One region of the Streptomyces pimonensis genome, then DNA from elsewhere that is predicted to be linked to it. Evidence: riboswitches for the same ligand, from Rfam matches in the RefSeq annotation. Region 1 holds a riboswitch; each other region holds the start of a gene.

Region 1 (7,312 bases):
TGACCTCCAGTTCCTCCTTGCTGGAGGGGTAGTCGGGCACCACGCGCTTGACGACACCCTGTTCCGTGCCGAGCGCCAGGCCCGGCGACGACTCGTCCAGCGTGGTCAGGCACACCACCTGCTCGTCGTCCTCCAGGGACACGAACTCGGCCAGGGGCGCCCCGCCCGAGAGGCTCGGCACCGGCATCGCCTCCGGGAGCTGCGGCAGGTCGATCACGTTCAGCCGGAGCAGACGGCCGGAGGAGGTGACGGCGCCGATCTCGCCGCGGGCCGTCGCCGGCACCGCCGAGACGATCACGTCGTGCTTGACCCGCTTGGCGCCACTGGCGAGCGGCCTGTCGTCCGCCGTACGGGCGAGCAGGCCCGTGGAGGACAGCAGCACGCGGCACGGGTCGTCCGCCACCTGCAGCGGGACGGCGGCGGCCGGGGCGCCGGCCGAATCCAGCAGCAGCGTACGGCGGTCGTTGCCGAACTTCTTGGCGACCGCGGCCAGTTCGGCGGAGACCAGCTTGCGCAGCTCCGTGTCCGAGTCCAGGATCCGGGTCAGTTCCTCGATCTCCGCGTTCAGCCGGTCCTGCTCGGCCTCCAGCTCGATCCGGTCGTACTTGGTGAGGCGGCGCAGCGGCGTGTCCAGGATGTACTGGGTCTGGATGTCGCTGAGGGAGAACCGCTCCATCAGGCGCTGCTTGGCCTGCGCGGAGTTCTCGCTGGAGCGGATGAGGCGGATGACCTCGTCGATGTCCACCAGCGCCGTGAGCAGGCCCTCGACCAGGTGGAGGCGGTCGCGCCGCTTGCTGCGGCGGAACTCCGAACGCCGGCGTACGACGTTGAAGCGGTGGTCGAGGTAGACCTCCAGGAGTTCCTTGAGGCCCAGGGTGAGCGGCTGGCCGTCCACCAGCGCCACGTTGTTGATGCCGAAGGACTCCTCCATCGGCGTCAGCTTGTACAGCTGCTCCAGGACCGCCTCCGGCACGAAACCGTTCTTGATCTCGATGACCAGACGCAGCCCGTGCTCGCGGTCGGTGAGGTCCTTGACGTCGGCGATGCCCTGGAGCTTCTTCGCCCCGACCAGGTCCTTGATCTTGCCGATCACCTTCTCCGGACCGACCGTGAAGGGCAGCTCGGTGACGACGAGGCCCTTGCGGCGGGCCGTCACCTCCTCCACGGTGACCGTCGCGCGGATCTTGAACGTGCCGCGGCCCTTCTCGTAGGCGTCCCGGACGCCGGACAGGCCGACGATCCGGCCGCCGGTGGGCAGGTCGGGGCCCGGGACGTGCTTCATCAGGGCGTCGAGGTCGGCGTTCGGGTACCTGATCAGGTGCCGCGCGGCTGCGACGACCTCGCGCAGGTTGTGCGGCGGCATGTTGGTGGCCATACCGACGGCGATGCCCGACGCGCCGTTCACCAGGAGGTTCGGGAAGGCGGCGGGCAGCGCCACCGGCTCCTGTTCCTGACCGTCGTAGTTGGGCGCGAAGTCGACCGTGTCCTCGTCGATGGACTCGGTCATCAGGCTGGTGGCCTCGGCCATCCGGCACTCGGTGTACCGCATGGCGGCGGGCGGGTCGTCGTTGCCCAGCGAACCGAAGTTGCCGTGGCCGTCGACCAGGGGGACGCGCATCGAGAACGGCTGGGCCATGCGGACCAGGGCGTCGTAGATCGACGCGTCGCCGTGGGGGTGCAGCTTGCCCATGACCTCGCCGACGACGCGGGCGCACTTCACGTAGCCGCGCTCGGGCCGCAGGCCCATCTCGTTCATCTGGTAGACGATGCGGCGGTGCACCGGTTTGAGGCCGTCGCGCGCGTCCGGCAGGGCGCGGGAGTAGATGACCGAGTACGCGTACTCGAGGAAGGAGCCCTGCATCTCGTCGACGACGTCGATGTCGAGGATCCGCTCCTCGTACGAGTCGTCGGGCGGCGGGGTCTTCGTGCTGCGGCGGGCCATCGCTGCCGGCTCCTTGCTGAAGCGTGGGACGGGATCTGATGCGGACCATTGTGGACCGTCGCACTGACAGGCGGGACCAGGGCCCGGTCGTGGGTGTCTCCGGGGAGGGCAGGGTACGCGGCGTGTGCGGGCCGCTTCCGCGCGGGGTTCCTGGTGATCGGGACGCACCGGACCGGGGCGGGTTTCGCCCGTCCGCGCCTGCGGGGCGCCCCCGGAGGGGTGCCCCGGTTCACACGTGAGGCGGGGCGGCCGGGCGCCCGGTGCGGGGCCCGGCCGGGGGTCCGTCGCGCGGCCCGGCGCTTGCGGGGTGCCGTCGCGCCCACCCGTGCCGCCCCAGCAGCGGGACCGTTCGCGGGTACGGAGGCGGGAGCGTTCGCGGGTACGGAGGTGCGACCGGCCGGGGTGGCGGCGGGGCGGCTGTCCGCGGTGGCGACGGGTACGACTGCCCGGGTCGCGGCGGCCCCGCATTCTCGCTCTCGGCGTAGCTCGCCCCCGACGGGAACTTCGTCGGGGCCTCGCGCGCTTGCATACAGTGGCAGGACCGGCAGAAACGGCGGGTTCGACGACCGCCTCCGCGATCGAAGGGACGTACATGCCCATGGGTCACACGGCCACAGCCCAGGCAGGCTCCGGCGGCCTGACAGCGACCGAGCACCGCCTGGCCAACGGCCTGCGGGTGGTGCTCTCCGAGGACCACCTGACCCCGGTCGCCGCAGTGTGCCTCTGGTACGACGTGGGTTCGCGTCACGAAGTCAAGGGACGCACCGGCCTGGCTCACCTCTTCGAGCACCTGATGTTCCAGGGCTCCGCCCAGGTGAAGGGCAACGGTCACTTCGAGCTGGTCCAGGGCGCCGGCGGCTCCCTCAACGGCACCACCAGCTTCGAGCGCACCAACTACTTCGAGACCATGCCCGCCCACCAGCTGGAACTCGCCCTCTGGCTGGAGGCCGACCGCATGGGCTCCCTGCTGACCGCCCTGGACGAGGAGTCCATGGAGAACCAGCGGGACGTCGTCAAGAACGAGCGCCGCCAGCGCTACGACAACGTCCCCTACGGCACGGCCTTCGAGAAGCTGACCGCCCTCGCCTACCCGGAGGGCCACCCGTACCACCACACGCCCATCGGCTCGATGGCGGACCTGGACGCGGCCACCCTGGAGGACGCGCGCCAGTTCTTCCGTACGTACTACGCGCCGAACAACGCCGTGCTCTCCGTCGTCGGCGACATCGACCCGGAGCAGACGCTCGCCTGGATCGAGAAGTACTTCGGCTCCATCCCGTCCCACGACGGCGAGCCCGCCCCGCGCGACGGCTCGCTGCCCGAGGTCATGGGCGGGCAGCTGCGCGAGATCGTGGAGGAGGAGGTCCCCGCGCGTGCGCTGATGGCCGCCTACCGGCTGCCCGAGGACGGCACGCGTGCGTGTGACGCCGCCGACCTGGCGCTCACCGTCCTCGGCGGCGGCGAGTCCTCGCGGTTCTACAACCGGCTGGTACGGCGCGACCGCACGGCCGTGGCCGCCGGCTTCGGCCTGCTGCGGCTGGCCGGGGCGCCCTCCCTGGGCTGGCTGGACGTGAAGACGTCCGGCGACGTGGAGGTGCCGGTCATCGAGGCCGCCATCGACGAGGAGCTCGCCCGGTTCGCCGAGGAGGGTCCCACGGCGGAGGAGATGGAGCGCGCGCAGGCCCAGCTGGAGCGCGAGTGGCTCGACCGGCTCGGCACGGTCGCCGGCCGCGCCGACGAACTGTGCCGGTACGCGGTCCTGTTCGGCGACCCGCAGCTCGCCCTGACCGCCGTGCAGCGCGTCCTGGAGGTGACGGCGGAGGAGGTGAAGGAGGTCGCCAAGGCCCGCCTGCGCCCCGACAACCGCGCGGTGCTCGTCTACGAGCCGGTCGCCCCGGAGGGCGAGGACACCGAGGAAGCCGCCGCAGTTGCCGGCGCCGACGAGAACGAGGAGACGGCGAAGTGACCGAGCTCGCCACGATGGACTTCCACCCGCGGCCGCAGGCGGGCGACGCCAAGCCCTGGGCCTTCCCGGCCCCCGAGCGGGGCACGCTCGACAACGGCCTGACCGTGCTGCGCTGCCACCGTCCCGGCCAGCAGGTCGTCGCCGTCGAGGTGCTCCTCGACGCGCCCCTGGAGGCCGAGCCGGACGGTCTCGACGGTGTCGCCACGATCATGGCGCGGGCCTTCTCCGAGGGCACCGACAAGCACTCCGCCGAGGAGTTCGCCGCCGAGCTGGAGCGCTGCGGCGCCACCCTGGACGCGCACGCGGACCACCCCGGCGTCCGCCTCAGCCTGGAGGTGCCGGCCTCCCGGCTCACCAAGGGCCTCGGGCTGCTCGCCGACGCGCTCAGGGCGCCCGCGTTCGCCGACAGCGAGGTCGAGCGGCTGGTCCGCAACCGCCTCGACGAGATCCCGCACGAGCTGGCCAGCCCCTCCCGCCGCGCCGCCAAGGAGCTCTCCAAGGAGCTGTTCCCGGCGAGTTCGCGCATGTCGCGCCCCCGCCAGGGAACCGAGGAGACGGTCACCGGCATCGACTCCGCGGCCGTGCGCACCTTCTACGAGAAGCACGTCCGCCCCGCCACGGCCACCGCCGTGGTCGTCGGCGACCTCACCGGCATCGACCTGGACGCGCTGCTCGGCGGCACCCTGGGCGCCTGGGCCGGCTCCCCGGCCCAGCCGCGGCCCGTCCCACCGGTGGTCGCGGACGACACCGGCCGCGTCGTGATCGTGGACCGCCCCGGCGCCGTCCAGACGCAGCTGCTGATCGGCCGCATCGGGCCCGACCGGCACGACCGCGTGTGGCCCGCGCAGGTGCTCGGCACGTACTGCCTGGGCGGCACCCTCACGTCCCGCCTGGACCGCGTGCTGCGTGAGGAGAAGGGATACACCTACGGCGTACGGTCGTTCGGGCAGGTCCTCAGGTCCGCCCCGGACGGTGCCGGCGCGGCGATGCTGGCGATCAGCGGCTCCGTCGACACCCCGAACACCGGACCCGCCCTCGACGACCTGTGGACGGTGCTGCGCACGCTCGCCGCGGAAGGGCTCACCGACGACGAACGCGATGTCGCCGTGCAGAACCTCGTGGGTGTGGCGCCGCTCAAGTACGAGACCGCCGCGGCCGTCGCGAGCACCCTGGCCGACCAGGTCGAGCAGTACCTGCCCGACCACTACCAGGCGGACCTGTACCGGCAGTTGGCCGCGACCGGCACCGTGGAGGCCACCGCGGCCGTCGTGAACGCCTTCCCGGTGGACCGCCTGGTGACGGTCCTCGTCGGCGACGCGGCGCAGATCAAGGCGCCGGTGGAGGCCCTCGGGATCGGCGAAGTCACCGTCGTGACCGCCGAGTAGCGAGCCGCCACGGCGCACACGCTCGGGGCCCTGGTGGCAGGAGAGCCACCAGGGCCCTCGTATGCCCGAATTGGGGCGGAGGTTGCCTGTCTGCCCTGTGGGATGCGCTACAAAAACCCGGATCCGTTTGAGGATCGGGAGGCGTCCCGCATAGCTTCGTCCGGGCTGTTCGTCGGTCAGTGCGCCGCACCCGCGGCACCGGACAGCCATCGCCGAGTCCCCGTACGGCGCGAGCCAGGGGAGCCGGGGACCCACATACGTCCCTGGGGTGAATCGGACGCCCGCGCGTGTCGCGAGGGGGCCCGTAGGAGACCTTCCTGCTCCGAACCCGTCAGCTAACCCGGTAGGCGAGAGGGAAGGAAAGGACCAGCCTGTACATGGCGTTCACCCGCGCCCCGGGCAAGCACCGTCGTCCCAGCAGGATGCAGCGCGGCACCGCCCGCGCGGCGGGCGTCGCGGCGCTCACCACCACCGGCGTCGTCGGCTCCCTCGCGGCTCCCGCACTCGCCGCCGAGCCCGCTGCCGCGCAGACCGGCCTCACGCCCGTCGTCACCCTGGGCGACGCGGTCGCCGAGCGGATAGAGGCCCAGGCGGCCGCCCAGCACGAGGCCGCCCGGGAGGCGGCCGAGGCCGCCGCGCGGAAGGCCGCCGAGGAGACGGCGCGCGAGAAGGCCGCCGAGGAGGCCGCCGCGAAGGCCCGCGCGGAGAAGGAGCGCGCCGCGCGGGAGGCCGAGCGCGAGCGCCTCAGCACCTTCGTCTCCCCGATCCCCGGCTCGTACGTCTCGACCAGCTACCGGGCCGGCAGCTCGCTGTGGTCCTCCGGCAGCCACACCGGTGTCGACTTCCACGCCGCGAGCGGCACCCCCGTCCAGTCGGTCGGCATCGGCACCGTCGTCGAGGCCGGCTGGGGCGGCTCGTACGGCAACCAGGTCGTCATCAGGATGAACGACGGCACGTACACCCAGTACGCCCACCTGTCGTCCATCGGCGTCTCGGTGGGCCAGCAGGTCGCCGCCGGGCAGCGGATCGGCCTCTCCGGCGCCACCGGCAACGTCACGGGCGCGCACCTGCACTTCGAGGCCCGTACGACGGCCGAGTACGGCTCCGACCTCGATCCCGTCGCCTACCTCCGCGCGCACGGCGTCAGCCTCTGACCCGAGGACTTCCCGGTGCCCCGGCTCCCCGAGCCGGGGCACCGGTGTTTCCGGTCGGCGCTCGTCCGAAAAACGCGCATGGATTCCGGTCCGCCGTCGTGAATTCCCGCTGATTGGAATAGAGTCACGGAACACACGTCAATCGTCGACGTTTCACGGGGATTAAGCGGAGGTCGGTCATGCGTATTCCCGCGCACTCGGTGTGCACGGCGATCCGGGACGACATCGTCGCGGGTGTCCACGAGCGCGGCGGCCGGCTCACCGAGGAAGTCCTCGCCCGCCGTTACGGTGTCTCCCGCGTCCCCGTCCGGGAGGCGCTGCGCACGCTGGAGGCCGAGGGGTTCGTGGTGACCCGGCGGCACGCGGGCGCGTGCGTCGCGGAACCCACCGAGCAGGAGGCCGCCGACCTGCTGGAGATGCGCATGCTGCTGGAGCCGCTCGGCGCCTCCCGCGCGGCCCAGCGCCGCACCGAGGCCCATCTGAAGGTGCTGCGCGGCCTGGTCCGGCTGGGGCAGGAACGCGCCCGTCAGGGCCACAGCGACGATCTGCGCTCCTTGAGCGGCTGGTTCCACGAGACGCTCGCCCAGGCCACCGGCAGCCCGGCGCTGACCTCGGCGCTGACCCAGCTGCGGCACAAGATCGCCTGGATGTACGCCGCCGAGGGTCCGTCCGATCCGGTCGGGTACTGGGCGGAGCACGGCGCGATCGTGGACGCCGTGGCGCGCGGCGACGGCGACCGCGCGCGGTCCGTCACGGCGCTGCACACCGAGCGCGCGAGCGCCGGGCACCGCCTGCGTTTCGCCTCCGGCGCCGGCCGCGCGGACCGGGTGAGGAACTCGCAACATGCCGTAAACATGACGGGTCT
Region 2 (7,312 bases), on a different contig from region 1:
GGAGACGGCGGACACGCCGGAGGACGTCAAGGCGCACTGGCTGCGGACGAAGGCGGAGGAGAAGCGGCGCAGCTCGGTGACGGAGGGGGTGCCGCTCGGGCAGCCCGGACTGGCGCTGGCGGCGAAGCTGGGGTCGCGGGCGCGGACCGCGGGGCTGGACGTGCCGGTGCCGACGGGGCAGGGGGTCGGTTACGAGCTGCTGGGGCTGGCGGTGCGGGCGGAGGCCGTGGGGGTCGATCCGGAGGCGGCGTTGCGGGCGGCCGCGCGGGTGTACCGCGACGCGATACGGGCCGCGGAGGGGCAGGGCGGGAACTGAGGCGCGGGTGCGGCGCGGGAGGATCATCCCCTTCCCGCCCGTCCCCGGCCCGCGCCCCCGAGGGAGCGCGGGGAGGTGCGCGAACGAGCACCCGCGCCCGCACCCGTGCCCGCACCCGCCGGAGACCCCGGCCACCGGGCTCTCCCGCGCCGCCCCGTCGCCCCGCCCGTTAGGGTCGCCGCATGCACGACCAGCCCCTCGCTCCCGAGTTGTTCACCTGGGAGTTCGCCGCCGATCCCTATCCCGCCTACGCATGGCTGCGCGAGCACGCCCCCGTGCACCGCACCCGGCTGCCGAGCGGGGTGGAGGCGTGGCTGGTCACGCGGTACGCCGACGCCAAGCAGGCCCTCGCCGACAGCCGGCTGTCCAAGAACCCCGCGCACCACGACGAGCCCGCGCACGCCAAGGGCAGGACCGGTATCCCCGGGGAGCGCCAGGCGGAGCTGATGACGCATCTGCTGAACATCGACCCGCCGGACCACACCCGGCTGCGCCGGCTGGTCAGCAAGGCGTTCACCCCGCGCCGGGTCGCCGAGTTCGCGCCCCGCGTGCAGGAGCTCACCGACGGGCTCATCGACCGGTTCGCGGACAGCGGCTCCGCCGACCTCATCCACGAGTTCGCCTTCCCCCTCCCCATCTACGCCATCTGCGACCTGCTCGGCGTCCCGCGCGAGGACCAGGACGACTTCCGGGACTGGGCGGGCATGATGATCCGCCACGGCGGGGGGCCGCGCGGCGGGGTCGCCCGGTCCGTGAAGAAGATGCGCGGCTACCTCGCCGAGCTGATCCACCGCAAGCGCGAGGCGCTCCCCGCCGAAGCCGCCCCCGGCGAGGACCTCATCTCCGGCCTCATCCGCGCCTCCGACCACGGTGAGCACCTCACCGAGAACGAGGCCGCCGCCATGGCGTTCATCCTGCTGTTCGCCGGTTTCGAGACCACCGTCAACCTGATCGGCAACGGCACCTACGCCCTGCTCACCCACCCCGGACAGCGCGACCGCCTGCAGCGCTCCCTCGCCGCCGGGGAACACGGGCTGCTGGAGACCGGTGTCGAGGAGCTCCTGCGGTACGACGGTCCCGTGGAGCTCGCCACCTGGCGGTTCGCCACCGAGCCGGTCACCATCGGAGGGCAGCGCATCGCGGCCGGCGACCCCGTTCTCGTCGTGCTCGCCGCCGCGGACCGGGACCCGGAGCGGTTCGGCGACCCGGACGTGCTCGACCTCGGCCGGCGCGACAACCAGCATCTGGGGTACGGCCACGGCATCCACTACTGCCTGGGGGCCCCGCTGGCCCGGTTGGAGGGCCGGACCGCGCTCGCCACCCTGCTGACGCGTCTGCCGGACCTGCGGCTCGCGGTGGAGCCGGCCGAACTCCGCTGGCGGGGCGGGCTCATCATGCGCGGACTGCGCACGCTCCCGGTGGACTTCACTCCTCCGCGGAGGTGAAGGACCGGACCGCCGTCCGCAGTGACCCGGAGTGGGCCAGCGTAAACATGACACGCCCTCAGCTCTGTGATCTTCACGTGATCTGCGCGGCATGAACTTGTGACAAGTGATCGTCTGCCGATACGTTCACCCATCAAGTGCGGTGCCCAGGGCTTCACTCACCGCACCTGTCGTTGCTGTTCTGCGAAAGGTCTCCGCATGCTCTCCGGGAACGGTCGGCACCGTCGCCCCCGCCAGGCTCCGGCTCTCCTCGTCGCGGCCGGAGTGACCGGCTCCGCCATCGCGATCCCGCTCCTCGGGGCCGGCGGCGCCAGCGCGGCCGACGGCACGACCTGGGACCGGGTCGCCGAATGCGAAAGCGGTGGCTCCTGGAGCCAGAACACCGGCAACGGCTATTACGGCGGCCTGCAGTTGACCCAGGACGACTGGGAGGGCTACGGCGGCCTGGACTACGCGGCCAGCCCCGACCAGGCCAGCCGCGGTCAGCAGATCGCCGTGGCCGAGAGGATCCTCGCCGACCGGGGGGTCGGCGCCTGGCACACCTGCGGACCGACGGCGGGCCTCGAGCAGGACTCGGCGCCGGCCGACATCGACACGGGTGTGGCGGAGGACTCGTCCGGCTCCTCCGGCCTCACGGGCTCGTCCGGCTCCACGGACCCGTCCGGATCGGCGGACTCCGCTGATCCGGCCGCTTCGCCCTCGCCGTCGGCCACGTCCGGCGCCGAGGAGCCGGAGGACGGCGAGGGTGCGACCGGTGGATCGGCGAAGTCCGACGGCTCGGCCGGCTCGGGGAAGGAATCGGACACCGGCTCCGACGACGGATCCGGCGCCTCCCCCTCCGCCTCGGCCACTCCCAGGAGCGACGAGTCGGCCACGTCCGGCCAGAACACCGGCTCCTCCGAACTCACCGGCACCGAGGACGCGAGCGGCGGCCGTCATCGTGGCATCAGTGCCGAGGAGGGCGAGGCGGAGGACCGTGCGGCGGACTCGTCCGGACGGCACGCCTCGCGCGGTGCCGACGCCCCGCGCGACGCAGCCGACGGCTCGTACACCGTGCGCACCGGCGACAGCCTCTCGTCCATCGCCGGCTCCCTCGAGCTCGACGGCGGATGGCGGTCGCTCTACGCGGAGAACGAGCAGGTCGTCGGTGCCGACCCGGACCTCATCCTGCCGGGGCAGGAGCTTGAGGTCGGGATCGAACCGGGCGGAAAGTGACGCCCGAAAGGGTGTAACTCCGACGACAGTTGACGTCACGATTCGCGGCCAATGTCCGCTTTGAAGGCTGTGAGAGATAGGTCTCAGAAGCCCTGATCGTCTTTGAAATTCCGCGGATCGCGTGCCTACGGTCGTGATCGCTCGCCATCGCGGGCCCCGGCTGCCGCCACGCCGAATCCTGCCAGCGGCAGCACGGGAACAGTCGTCGCGTCATGCGCCGCAGGCAGGAGCGGGGGACCCAAGGTAAGCGCCCCTTCCGGTGATTGACACCGGATCGGGCTTGGGGTGGAGCCGCCTCCCGTGAGGGACGCGGCCGGGCAACTCAACCGGCCCGAACCCGACAGCTCACCTCGTAGGCGTCGGTGAGGGGATCCAACCATGCTGTTTTCCGGCAAGGGCAAGCACCGTCGTCCGTCCAAGGCCACCCGCGCGATCGCCGTCGCCGGTGTCGCCTCCGCCGCCGTCGCCGCCCCGCTGATGGCGGCCGGCAGCGCCTCCGCCGCCACCGCCTCCGAGTGGGACGCCGTCGCCCAGTGCGAGTCCGGCGGCAACTGGTCCATCAACACCGGCAACGGTTACTACGGCGGCCTGCAGTTCTCCGCCTCCACCTGGGCCGCGTACGGCGGCACGCAGTACGCCTCCACCGCCGACCGGGCCAGCAAGGCGCAGCAGATCGAGATAGCCGAGAAGGTCCTCGCGGGCCAGGGCAAGGGCGCCTGGCCGGTCTGTGGCAAGAGCCTGTCCGGTGCCGCCTACACCGGCTCCTCCTCGAACGGCTCCTCGGCCGGCTCCTCGCAGGGCACCGGTTCCACCGGCACGCGTGAGAGCGGGCAGAAGGCCTCCCGCTCCGCCGAGCGTCCGGCCGCCGAGCAGAAGACCGAGCAGAAGACCGAGCAGAAGGCCAAGGAGAAGACCGTCACCACCCCGACCGGCGAGAAGGTCGAGAAGGGCGACGGCGAGTACAAGGTCGTCAAGGGCGACACCCTCAGCTCCATCGCCGCCGAGCACGACGTCGCGGGCGGCTGGGCCCAGCTGTTCGAGCTGAACGACGACATCGTCGACGACGCCGACCTCATCTACCCGGGCCAGCAGCTGCACCTGAAGTAAGCGGCCGCCCCCTGCTCCCGCCCCGGTGCGTCTTCCCCCGTACGCGCCGGGGCGGGGTTTTTCACGGCCGGGTTTCCGGGAACGGCTTTGTTTCGTTCGGAAACAATTTACTCTCGGTTCTGTCCACGGGACGGGCGGCCGGATGGCCGATCGCCCGGAGCCGGTTAGGCTCGGTCTCGCAAGACCCTTCGGGGTCCTGCTCACCCGCGTCACATCCAAGAAGGAGATGCTCGTGCCGTCCATCGACGTCGTCGTAGCCCGGGAAATCCTGGACTCCCGAGGCAACCCCACGGTCGAGGTCGAGGTCGGCCTCGACGACGGCAGCACGGGTCGTGCCGCCGTCCCGTCCGGCGCCTCCACCGGCGCCTTCGAGGCCGTCGAACTCCGTGACGGCGATGCAGGCCGTTACCTGGGCAAGGGCGTCGAGAAGGCGGTCCTGGCCGTCATCGAGCAGATCGGCCCGGAGCTCGTCGGCTACGACGCCACCGAGCAGCGCCTGATCGACCAGGCGATGTTCGACCTGGACGCCACCGACAACAAGGGCTCCCTCGGCGCCAACGCCATCCTCGGCGTCTCGCTCGCCGTCGCCCACGCCGCCTCCGAGGCCAGCGACCTCCCGCTCTTCCGCTACCTGGGCGGCCCCAACGCGCACCTGCTGCCGGTGCCGATGATGAACATCCTGAACGGCGGCTCGCACGCCGACTCCAACGTGGACATCCAGGAGTTCATGATCGCCCCGATCGGCGCGGAGTCCTTCTCCGAGGCCCTGCGCTGGGGCGCCGAGGTCTACCACACCCTGAAGAAGGTCCTGAAGAGCAAGGGCCTGGCCACCGGCCTCGGCGACGAGGGCGGCTTCGCCCCGAACCTCGGTTCCAACCGCGAGGCCCTCGACCTCATCCTCGAGGCCATCAAGGAGGCCGGCTACACCCCGGGCGAGCAGATCGCCCTGGCGCTCGACGTCGCCGCGTCCGAGTTCTACAAGGACGGCTCCTACGCCTTCGAGGGCAAGGAGCGCTCCGCCGCCGAGATGACCGAGTACTACGCCGAGCTCGTCGACGCGTACCCGCTCGTCTCCATCGAGGACCCGCTGTTCGAGGACGACTGGGAGGGCTGGAAGACCATCACCGCCAAGCTCGGTGACAAGGTCCAGCTCGTCGGCGACGACCTGTTCGTCACCAACCCCGAGCGCCTCGCCCGCGGCATCGAGGAGGGCGCCGCCAACGCCCTGCTGGTCAAGGTCAACCAGATCGGCTCGCTGACCGAGACCCTGGACGCCGTCGAGCTGGCCCAGCGCAACGGCTTCAAGTGCATGATGTCCCACCGCTCCGGCGAGACCGAGGACGTCACCATCGCCGACCTGGCCGTCGCCACCAACTGCGGCCAGATCAAGACCGGTGCCCCGGCCCGCTCCGAGCGCGTCGCCAAGTACAACCAGCTGCTGCGCATCGAGGAGATCCTCGACGACGCCGCGGTGTACGCCGGCCGCAGCGCGTTCCCGCGCTTCAAGGGCTGAGCGCCGCCCCTGCAGGCGGCGTCGTACGTACGTCCCCGTACCCGGTCCCGTACCGTGTGCGGGGACGTACGCACGTATGAAGGCGAACCGGAGGCGGAACATGGCGGTCAGGGACCGGGACCGTTTCTCCACCGCGACCAGGATCCGGCTGATCGGTGAGCAGACCGCGGCCCGGGTCTACCGCTCGCAGACCAGGCGTCAGGCCCGCCGCTCCCGGTTGACCGGACGGGCGGCGCTGCTCGCCCTGGTGGTCTGCTCCCTGATCGTCGCCCTCGCCTACCCCATGCGGCAGTACGTCTCCCAGCGCGCGGACATCGCCGACCTCCAGCAGGAGCAGGACGAGACCCGCCGACGGGTCGAACGACTGCGCGACCTGAAGGCCCGCTGGCAGGACGACGCCTACGCCGAGCAGGAGATCCGTCGGCGGCTGCACTACGTCATGCCCGGCGAGACCGGCTACATCGTCATCGACCCGGGTGCGGCGAAACAGTCCCGCACGGACCTCGAAGCCGCCGACCGCCCCTGGTACGCGAACGTCTGGGACGGCGTCGACAAGGCCGACGCCGCCGACCAGTGACCCCCTGTTGGAAGCCGCAGAAAGACACGTATGGAAACGCCCCCGCCCACGACCCCGCGCACCGAGCCCACCGACGCGGACGTCGAGGCCTTCAAGCAGCAGCTCGGGCGGCCCCCGCGCGGGCTGCGCGCCATCGCGCACCGCTGCCCCTGCGGGCAGCCGGACGTCGTGGAGACCGCGCCGAGGCTGCCCGACGGCACCCCCTTCCCGACGCTGTACTACCTCACCTGCCCGAAGGCGAACTCCGCGATCGGGACGCTGGAGGCCAACGGCGTGATGAAGGAGATGACGGAGCGGCTGGCCGCCGACCCCGAGCTGGCGGCCGCGTACCGCGCGGCGCACGAGGACTACGTCCGGCGCCGCGACGAGATCGAGGAGCTCAAGGGCTTCCCCAGCGCGGGCGGCATGCCGGACCGCGTGAAGTGCCTGCACGTGCTGGTCGCCCACTCGCTGGCGGCGGGCCCCGGGGTCAACCCGCTGGGCGACGAGGCGCTGGCGATGCTGCCCCAGTGGTGGCGCAAGGGCGCCTGTGTGACGCTTCCCGTGAAGGAGGACGGCCAGTGACCCGGGTCGCCGCCATCGACTGCGGTACGAACTCCATCCGGCTCCTGGTGGCCGACGCGGATCCGCGGACCGGGGAACTCGTCGACCTGGACCGGCGGATGACGATCGTGCGGCTCGGCCAGGGCGTCGACCGTACGGGCCGGCTGGCGCCCGAGGCACTGGAGCGGACGTTCGCCGCCTGCCGCGAGTACGCGGAGGCCGTCAAGGAGCACGGCGCGGAGCACCTGCGCTTCGTCGCCACCTCCGCCTCCCGCGACGCCGACAACCGCGACGACTTCGTGCGCGGGGTGCTGGACATCCTGGGCGTGGAGCCCGAGGTCATCACCGGCGACCAGGAGGCCGAGTTCTCCTTCACCGGGGCCACCAAGGAGCTGACGGGCCGGACCGACCTGCACCGCCCGTTCCTGGTCGTGGACATCGGCGGCGGCTCGACCGAGTTCGTCGTGGGCGACGACCACGTCCGCGCCGCCCGCTCCGTGGACGTCGGCTGCGTACGGATGACCGAGCGGCACCTGGTGCGGGACGGGGCCGTCACGGACCCGCCGACCGAGGAGCAGATCGCGGCGATGCGCGCC
Region 3 (7,312 bases), on a different contig from region 1:
GGGCGGAGACGGGTCCCGGACCCGTCGCGGCGTGCTGGTGATCGGTCATGGGTCCATGGTGACGGGCGAGCCGCCGCGGCGGCAGTCGGTACGACCCTGGCCGGACCCTGATATCGGTCCCCGAGGGGTGCCGGGGGAGCGTTCGACGGTCCCGGTCCGTGGAGATCAGGGGAGTCTCCGGGGCCGACCCTGATGTTCCGGTACTTCGGCCGTGTGACCATCGTTGGCATGTCGGAAGCCGCAGCAGCGCCAGTGGCCGAGCCGCGGCCGCCGCGCAAGCTCTACCGCAGCAGTGACGGACGCTGGCTGGGTGGTGCGGCGCGGGGGCTCGCCGGGCACCTCGGGCTGCCCGTGTTCTGGGTACGTCTCGTCTTCGTCGGCCTGTTCATGGCCGACGGTCTCGGCGCGCTGCTGTACGCCGCGTTCTGGTTCTTCGTGCCCCTGGGCGTCGGCGGTGTGGACGTACAGAGGCCGCCCTCGCTGGTGGCGACGGAGACCTCGCCGGACGGCCGGCGCAGACTCGTCACCCGCAGACCGGACAAGGGGCAGATCGTCGCCCTGCTCCTCATGGTCGTCGTGGCCATGATCTTCGTGGGCAAGGTGGACCTGAGCAACGGCACCAGGGCCTACCTCTGGCCGACCGTGCTGGTCGGCGCGGGCGTCGCCCTGGTCTGGCGGCAGGCGGACAACGCCCGCCGGGCCCGCTGGATGGAAGTCGGCCGCCGACGGCGCACGGTCACGCTGCTGCGGGCCGTGGCCGGTGTGCTCCTGGTGACGGCGGGTGCCTCGGGCATCTTCGTCCTGCGGGGTTCTGGCAGCCACCTGGGCTCGGTGCTCCAGGCGGCCCTCGCGGTCCTCGTGGGCATCGCCCTCCTCGCCGGCCCTTATCTCGTGCGCATGACGCAGGACCTCTCCGAGGAGCGCCTGATGCGCATCAGGGCCCAGGAACGCGCGGAGGTCGCCGCCCACGTCCACGACTCGGTGCTGCACACCCTCACCCTGATCCAGCGCAACGCGGACGACGCGGGCGAGGTGCGACGTCTGGCCCGGGCCCAGGAGCGCGACCTGCGTGCCTGGCTCTACAAGCCGGAGGGCAACGGAAAGGACGAGGACGACGAACCCACCACGCTCGCCGAGGCGGTGAAGCGCAATGCCGCCGAGGTGGAGGACAAGCACGGCGTCCCCCTCGAGGTGGTGGTCGTCGGCGACTGCCCGCTCGACGACAGAATCAGCGCACAGATGCAGGCCGCGCGTGAAGCGATGGTCAATGCCGCCAAGTACGGTGGCGAGGGAGGTGCGGTGCAGGTCTACGCCGAGGTCGAGGGGAGGACGGTCTTCGTGTCCGTCCGGGACCGCGGCCCCGGCTTCGACCTGGACTCGATACCCGCCGACCGCATGGGCGTCAGGGAATCGATCATCGGCCGCATGGAGCGCAACGGCGGCACGGCGCGGCTGCGCGCGGTGCCGGACGGCGGCACGGAGGTCGAGCTGGAGATGGAGAGGGCGGAGAAGACGTCATGAGCGAGCCGACCGAGGCGAACGGAACGACGGGAGCGGCGGAGGGTGCCGGGCGTCATGTGCGTGTTGTCCTCGTCGACGACCACCGCATGTTCCGCACGGGTGTCCAGGCGGAGATAGGACAGACCGCGCAGACGGGCGTCGAGGTGGTCGGCGAGGCCGCCGACGTCGACCAGGCGGTCACGGTCATCACCGCGACCCGGCCCGAGGTGGTCCTGCTCGACGTGCACCTGCCCGGTGGCGGCGGCGTCGAAGTGCTGCGCCGTTGCGCCCCGTTGATGGGCGACGCCGAGCAGCCGGTCCGTTTCCTCGCCCTGTCCGTGTCGGACGCGGCGGAGGACGTGATCGGGGTGATCCGGGGCGGTGCGCGGGGATACGTGACCAAGACGATCACCGGGACCGACCTGGTCGACTCGATCTTCCGGGTCCAGGAGGGGGACGCGGTCTTCTCGCCGCGGCTGGCCGGCTTCGTCCTGGACGCCTTCGCCTCGACCGACGCCCCGCCGGCCGACGAGGACCTCGACCGCCTCACCCAGCGCGAGCGGGAGGTCCTGCGGCTGATCGCCCGCGGTTACGCCTACAAGGAGATCGCCAAGCAGCTGTTCATCTCGGTGAAGACGGTCGAGTCCCATGTCTCGGCGGTCCTGCGCAAGCTCCAGCTGTCCAACCGCCACGAACTGACCCGCTGGGCGACGGCTCGGCGCCTGGTCTGAGCAGGTCCTCGGACCATGCGCGTGGCGCCCGCGAAGGACGTCTCGTCGATGGGGCCACGCGGACCGGGGCCGAGGGGTTCAGGGAGTGGATCATGCGGCCGTCGCCGGCGTGGACGCCGACGTGGCTGATGCCGGAGCAGAAGAAGGCCAGGTCACCGGGGCGGAGTTCGGAGCGGGGGATGCGGCGGCCGGTGTCGATGCGCGCTGTCGGGTCCTGCGGTGCGCTGCCACCCGGACGCCCGTCCTTCCCGGCGACCGCGCGGAGCGGGCCGCCGTCCCGCGGCCCGGCGGCGGAGGCACGGGGGGAAGCCGTCCGCCGCCGGACCTTCTCGGCGGTGGTGCCCGGATGTCGTCCCTGTACCGGACGGCGGTGGAGAGCCGGTCACCCGGGAAGGACCCTAGGCCCGGCCGCGCGGGCCCGGTAACGGGTTGTGCGGAAGTGGCGTGAGCGGACCGTCGGGTGACCGCAAGTGACAGGAACCCCGTCCTGGCTTCACCGTCTTCACTCAGGGTGGTGACCGATGCGGCGAAGGGGGGACGGACGAGGGTGCCGGAGTGCTACGAAGTGGCTGTGGCTAGGCTCCGGCCCCATGGACGTACTCATCCACCTCTTCGTCGGTCTGCACATCATCGGTATCGCGTCGCTCCTCGGCGGCTTCCTCACCCAGATGAAGGCGATGGGCCAGGGCACCGCCCGCTTCGTCCCCGCGATGCTGCACGGTGCGCTGACGATGCTGGTCACCGGTGTGGTCCTGGTCGGCCTCAACCAGGCCCAGGACTACTCCGTCGACAACATCAAGATCGGCGTGAAGCTGGCCCTGCTGATCGTGATCCTCGGCCTGGTCTACGTGAAGCGGGACGACGGGAAGGTGGACAAGGGCCTGTTCGGCCTGGTCGGCCTGCTGACCGTGGCGAACGTCTTCATCGCGGTGCTGTGGACCTGACCCCTTCCTCCACGGGGCCGGACGTGACCGTGGCCCGCGCGGCGGCGACCGCCGCCCACAACAGCCGCAGAGCGAACTCCGCCGCCGGCCCCGGCCGGGCGGCGCAGGCCGGCACGAGGCCGACCCGGGAGAGGATCCCGCGCCCCGCCGGGTGCAGGGCGACCGGCACGGTGCCGGTCGCCCTCACGGCGGCGCCGGCCGCCGGCGAACGCCGCGCCCACCAGGCGCGGAAAGGAGACGGGGGGACGGGGCCGGACATGCTCCGATGCCGGGAGAGCCCGCCGGGCTCCGTGCCCCCGGACAGGTCAGGCGGGGCGGACCACGCTGTGGACCGAGGACTCGCCGTCGTAGTAGACGGACTCCTCGCGGACGTACGTGCCGGGCTTCGGCGCGTGGATCATCATCCCGTTGCCGATGTAGAGGCCCACGTGGGTGATGTCGTCGTAGAAGAAGACCAGGTCACCGGGCCGGGCCTGGGAGACGGGGACCGTCGTGCCCGCGTCGACCTGGTCGTAGGTGGTGCGCGGGAGGGTGATGCCGGCGGCCTTCCAGGCGGCCTGGATGAGGCCGGAGCAGTCGTAGGAGCCGGGGCCGGTGGCGCCCCAGACGTACGGCTTGCCGATCTGCGCGCGGGCGAAGGCGAGGGCCCTCTCGGCCTTGGTGGCGTACGAGGAGTCCGTCGGCGTCGACGGTGAGGCGGCCGGGGCCGGGGCCGGGGCGCCCGACGTGCCGCCGTCCTGCCGGGCGGCGGTCCTCTCCTCGGCCTTCCGCTGCTCCGCCTGCTGCCGGGCGAGCTCGGCGGCCTTGCGGGCGGCCTCCTCCTGCTTCTCCTTCTCGATCGCCGCGAGCCGCGCCTTCTCCTCGGCGGTCAGCTTCGCCATCAGTTCACGCGCGTCGGTGAGCTTCTTCTGGACGGTGGCCTTGGCCGTCTTCAGATCGCCCTGGGCCTCGGTGAGCGTTCGGAGGCTCTCGGTGGCCTCCCGGCGCTTCTTCATCGTCTCGGACTGCTGGGCGACGTAGTCGTCGACCGCTTTCTTCTGGCGGCCGGTGATCCGGTCCAGCACCTGACGCTGGTCGAAGACGTCCTGCGGCGTGTGTGCGAGCAGGAAGGTCGCGGTGTCGGGAATACCGGAGCCGGTCCGGTACTGGGCGGCGGCGAAGGAGCCCAGCTCCTCCCGCGCGTCGTTGAGCTTCTGGGTGCGCTTGGCCACGTCGTCGAGGAGCGTGTCGACCTGCTTGCGCTGCTTCGCGGTCCGCTCCTTGGCCGCGTTGTACTTCTCGGTCGCCGACTCCGCCTGGCGGTAGAGGTCGTCGACCTTCTTCTCGACCTCCTCCAGGCTGGGCCTGCCGTCGTCGGAGGGGGCGGCGGTGGCCGTCTGGGAGAGCAGGGCCACGGAGGCCAGGGCGGCCGTGGCGAGGGCCGGGGGCCGGATGCCTGCCACGCGGATGCCGGGGGTGCGCGACTTGCGGTGCGACGCCAAGGGAGGCGACTCCTTCCCACGCTCCGCCTACCGGGTTAGCTGTCGGGTTCGGGCGGGTGCTTGGAAGGGTTGCCCTACGGCCGCTCCGCGAGGGAGTGGGCCGATTCACCCCGTGATCTCGGTGGGTCCCCGGCTCCGGCTGCCGCGCGAGGGGCAGGGACGGACTCGGCGGAGGCCGCGCGGCCCGGCGAGGTTCGCCGGTGGGGGTCGTGCGGCCCGCCCGCACCGTAGCCAACCGGTGTGGCCCCTGTGAAGGTTGATGGGTGATATGCCCGATACATTTTCGTGACCTCGCGCGCGGGGTGACTCAGGGTGAGACGGTGTTCCTGGAGGGTGAGGGACCCGTTCAGGCCGCCGGAAGCCGGGGATGTTCCCGGGGTGGCCCCGGGTTGTCGGTGGAGCGCCCTAGACTCGGAGAGCGATGAGCAGCCTCTTTGACGACAGTTTCCTGGCGGACCTCCAGGCCCAGCGGGGCCCCGAGGGCGAGCCCCCGCCACCGCCCGAGGACGAGCACGTACCGGAGCCGATCCCGGACGACCTGTTCGGCGGGAAGTTCGACCTGCCGCCGGAACGGGACACCCACTACCGTGACGGCGCCCCGCGCCCAGTGATCGACGCCGCCGCGCTCCTCGAGGGGCTGAACGACAACCAGCGCGCCGCCGTCGTGCACTCCGGCTCCCCGCTGCTCATCGTGGCCGGCGCCGGTTCCGGCAAGACCCGCGTGCTCACCCACCGCATCGCCCACCTGCTGGCCGAGCGGCACGTCCATCCGGGCCAGATCCTCGCGATCACCTTCACCAACAAGGCCGCGGGCGAGATGAAGGAGCGCGTCGAGCAGCTCGTCGGCCCACGCGCGGGCGCCATGTGGGTCATGACGTTCCACAGCGCGTGCGTGCGCATCCTGCGTCGCGAGAGCAAGAAGCTCGGCTTCACGTCGTCGTTCTCGATCTACGACGCCGCCGACTCCAAGCGGCTGATGGCCCTGGTCTGCCGCGACCTGGACCTCGACCCCAAGCGCTTTCCGCCGAAGTCCTTCAGCGCCAGGATCAGCAACCTGAAGAACGAGCTGATCGACGAGGAGGACTTCGCCGCCCGGGCGGCCGACGGCTTCGAGAAGACCCTCGCCCAGGCCTACGCGCTCTACCAGTCCCGGCTGCGCGAGGCGAACGCGCTGGACTTCGACGACCTGATCATGACGACGGTCAATCTGCTCCGCGCCTTCCCGGACGTCGCCGAGCACTACCGCCGCCGGTTCCGGCACGTCATGGTCGACGAGTACCAGGACACCAACCATGCCCAGTACGCCCTGGTGCGCGAACTCGTCGGCACCTTTGAGCACCCCGCCGGCGTACCGTCCGAGGCCGAGGTCCCGCCCGCCGAACTGTGCGTGGTGGGTGACGCCGACCAGTCGATCTACGCCTTCCGCGGCGCGACGATCCGCAACATCCTCCAGTTCGAGGAGGACTACCCGGACGCGACCACGATCCTGCTGGAGCAGAACTACCGTTCCACCCAGACCATTCTGAGCGCGGCCAACGCCGTCATCGAGCGCAACGAGTCGCGGCGCCCCAAGAACCTGTGGACCAACGCCGGCACGGGCGCGCGGATCACCGGGTACGTCGCGGACACCGAGCACGACGAGGCCCAGTTCGTCGCCGACGAGATAGACCGCCTCACCGACGCGGGCGAGGCGAAGGCGGGCGACGTCGCCGTCTTCTACCGCACCAACGCCCAGTCCCGTGTCTTCGAGGAGGTCTTCATCCGCGTCGGCCTGCCCTACAAGGTCGTCGGCGGCGTCCGCTTCTACGAGCGCAAGGAGGTCCGGGACGTCCTGGCCTACCTGCGGGTGCTCGCCAACCCCGAGGACTCGGTGCCGCTGCGCCGCATCCTCAACGTACCCAAGCGGGGCATCGGCGACCGCGCGGAGGCGATGATCGACGCCCTCGCCCAGCGCGAGAAGATCAGTTTCCCGCAGGCGCTGAAGCGCGTCGACGAGGCGTACGGCATGGCCGCGCGGTCGTCGAACGCCGTGAAGCGGTTCAACACGCTCATGGAGGACCTTCGTACGGTCGTCGAGTCCGGCGCGGGCCCGGCCACGGTCCTGGAGGCGATCTTCGAACGCACCGGCTATCTGGCCGAGCTGCAGGCCTCCACCGACCCGCAGGACGAGACCCGGATCGAGAACCTCCAGGAGCTCGCCGCCGTCGCCCTGGAGTTCGAGCAGGAGCGCGGTGAGGGCGAGGCGGTCACGCTGTCCGACTTCCTGGAGCAGGTCGCCCTGGTCGCCGACTCCGACCAGATCCCCGACGAGGAGGACGGCTCCGGCGTCATCACCCTGATGACCCTGCACACCGCCAAGGGCCTGGAGTTCCCGGTCGTCTTCCTCACCGGCATGGAGGACGGCGTCTTCCCGCACATGCGCGCCCTCGGCCAGACCAAGGAGCTGGAGGAGGAGCGGCGCCTGGCGTACGTCGGCATCACGCGCGCGCGTGAGCGGCTGTACCTGACCCGGTCGACGCTGCGCAGCGCGTGGGGTCAGCCGTCCTACAACCCGCCCTCGCGGTTCCTGGAGGAGATCCCGGCCGCCCATCTGGAGTGGAAGCGGACGGGGGCGAGCGCGCCCGTGTCCTCCGGTCCGGCGTCGGGAGTGGCGGCG

The links. A riboswitch is a leader RNA that binds a small molecule or an ion and turns the genes downstream of it on or off. The one in region 1 is predicted to bind cyclic di-AMP.
Region 2: another riboswitch for cyclic di-AMP. It lies ahead of KYY02_RS23735 (transglycosylase family protein); the one in region 1 lies ahead of KYY02_RS31405 (M23 family metallopeptidase).
Region 3: another riboswitch for cyclic di-AMP. It lies ahead of KYY02_RS01885 (C40 family peptidase); the one in region 1 lies ahead of KYY02_RS31405 (M23 family metallopeptidase).

Annotation. Positions count from the first base shown of each region.
Region 1 is NZ_JAHWZY010000055.1:10,881-18,192, forward strand. It holds gene KYY02_RS31390 (DNA gyrase/topoisomerase IV subunit A) at 1-1,942, opposite strand, end outside; gene KYY02_RS31395 (M16 family metallopeptidase) at 2,535-3,908, shown strand; gene KYY02_RS31400 (M16 family metallopeptidase) at 3,905-5,293, shown strand; cyclic di-AMP (ydaO/yuaA leader) riboswitch at 5,494-5,658, shown strand; gene KYY02_RS31405 (M23 family metallopeptidase) at 5,671-6,447, shown strand; gene KYY02_RS31410 (GntR family transcriptional regulator) at 6,627-7,312, shown strand, end outside.
Region 2 is NZ_JAHWZY010000027.1:5,876-13,187, forward strand. It holds gene KYY02_RS23720 (nucleoside triphosphate pyrophosphohydrolase) at 1-316, shown strand, start outside; gene KYY02_RS23725 (cytochrome P450 family protein) at 499-1,761, shown strand; gene KYY02_RS23730 (transglycosylase family protein) at 1,960-2,976, shown strand; cyclic di-AMP (ydaO/yuaA leader) riboswitch at 3,182-3,350, shown strand; gene KYY02_RS23735 (transglycosylase family protein) at 3,355-4,083, shown strand; gene eno (phosphopyruvate hydratase) at 4,316-5,596, shown strand; gene KYY02_RS23745 (FtsB family cell division protein) at 5,697-6,173, shown strand; gene KYY02_RS23750 (DUF501 domain-containing protein) at 6,204-6,737, shown strand; gene KYY02_RS23755 (Ppx/GppA phosphatase family protein) at 6,734-7,312, shown strand, end outside.
Region 3 is NZ_JAHWZY010000001.1:372,770-380,081, forward strand. It holds gene KYY02_RS01860 (PspC domain-containing protein) at 1-49, opposite strand, end outside; gene KYY02_RS01865 (ATP-binding protein) at 229-1,521, shown strand; gene KYY02_RS01870 (LuxR C-terminal-related transcriptional regulator) at 1,518-2,231, shown strand; partial or broken gene KYY02_RS01875 (C40 family peptidase) at 2,246-2,436, opposite strand; gene KYY02_RS01880 (hypothetical protein) at 2,822-3,175, shown strand; gene KYY02_RS01885 (C40 family peptidase) at 3,481-4,656, opposite strand; cyclic di-AMP (ydaO/yuaA leader) riboswitch at 4,665-4,837, opposite strand; gene pcrA (DNA helicase PcrA) at 5,078-7,312, shown strand, end outside.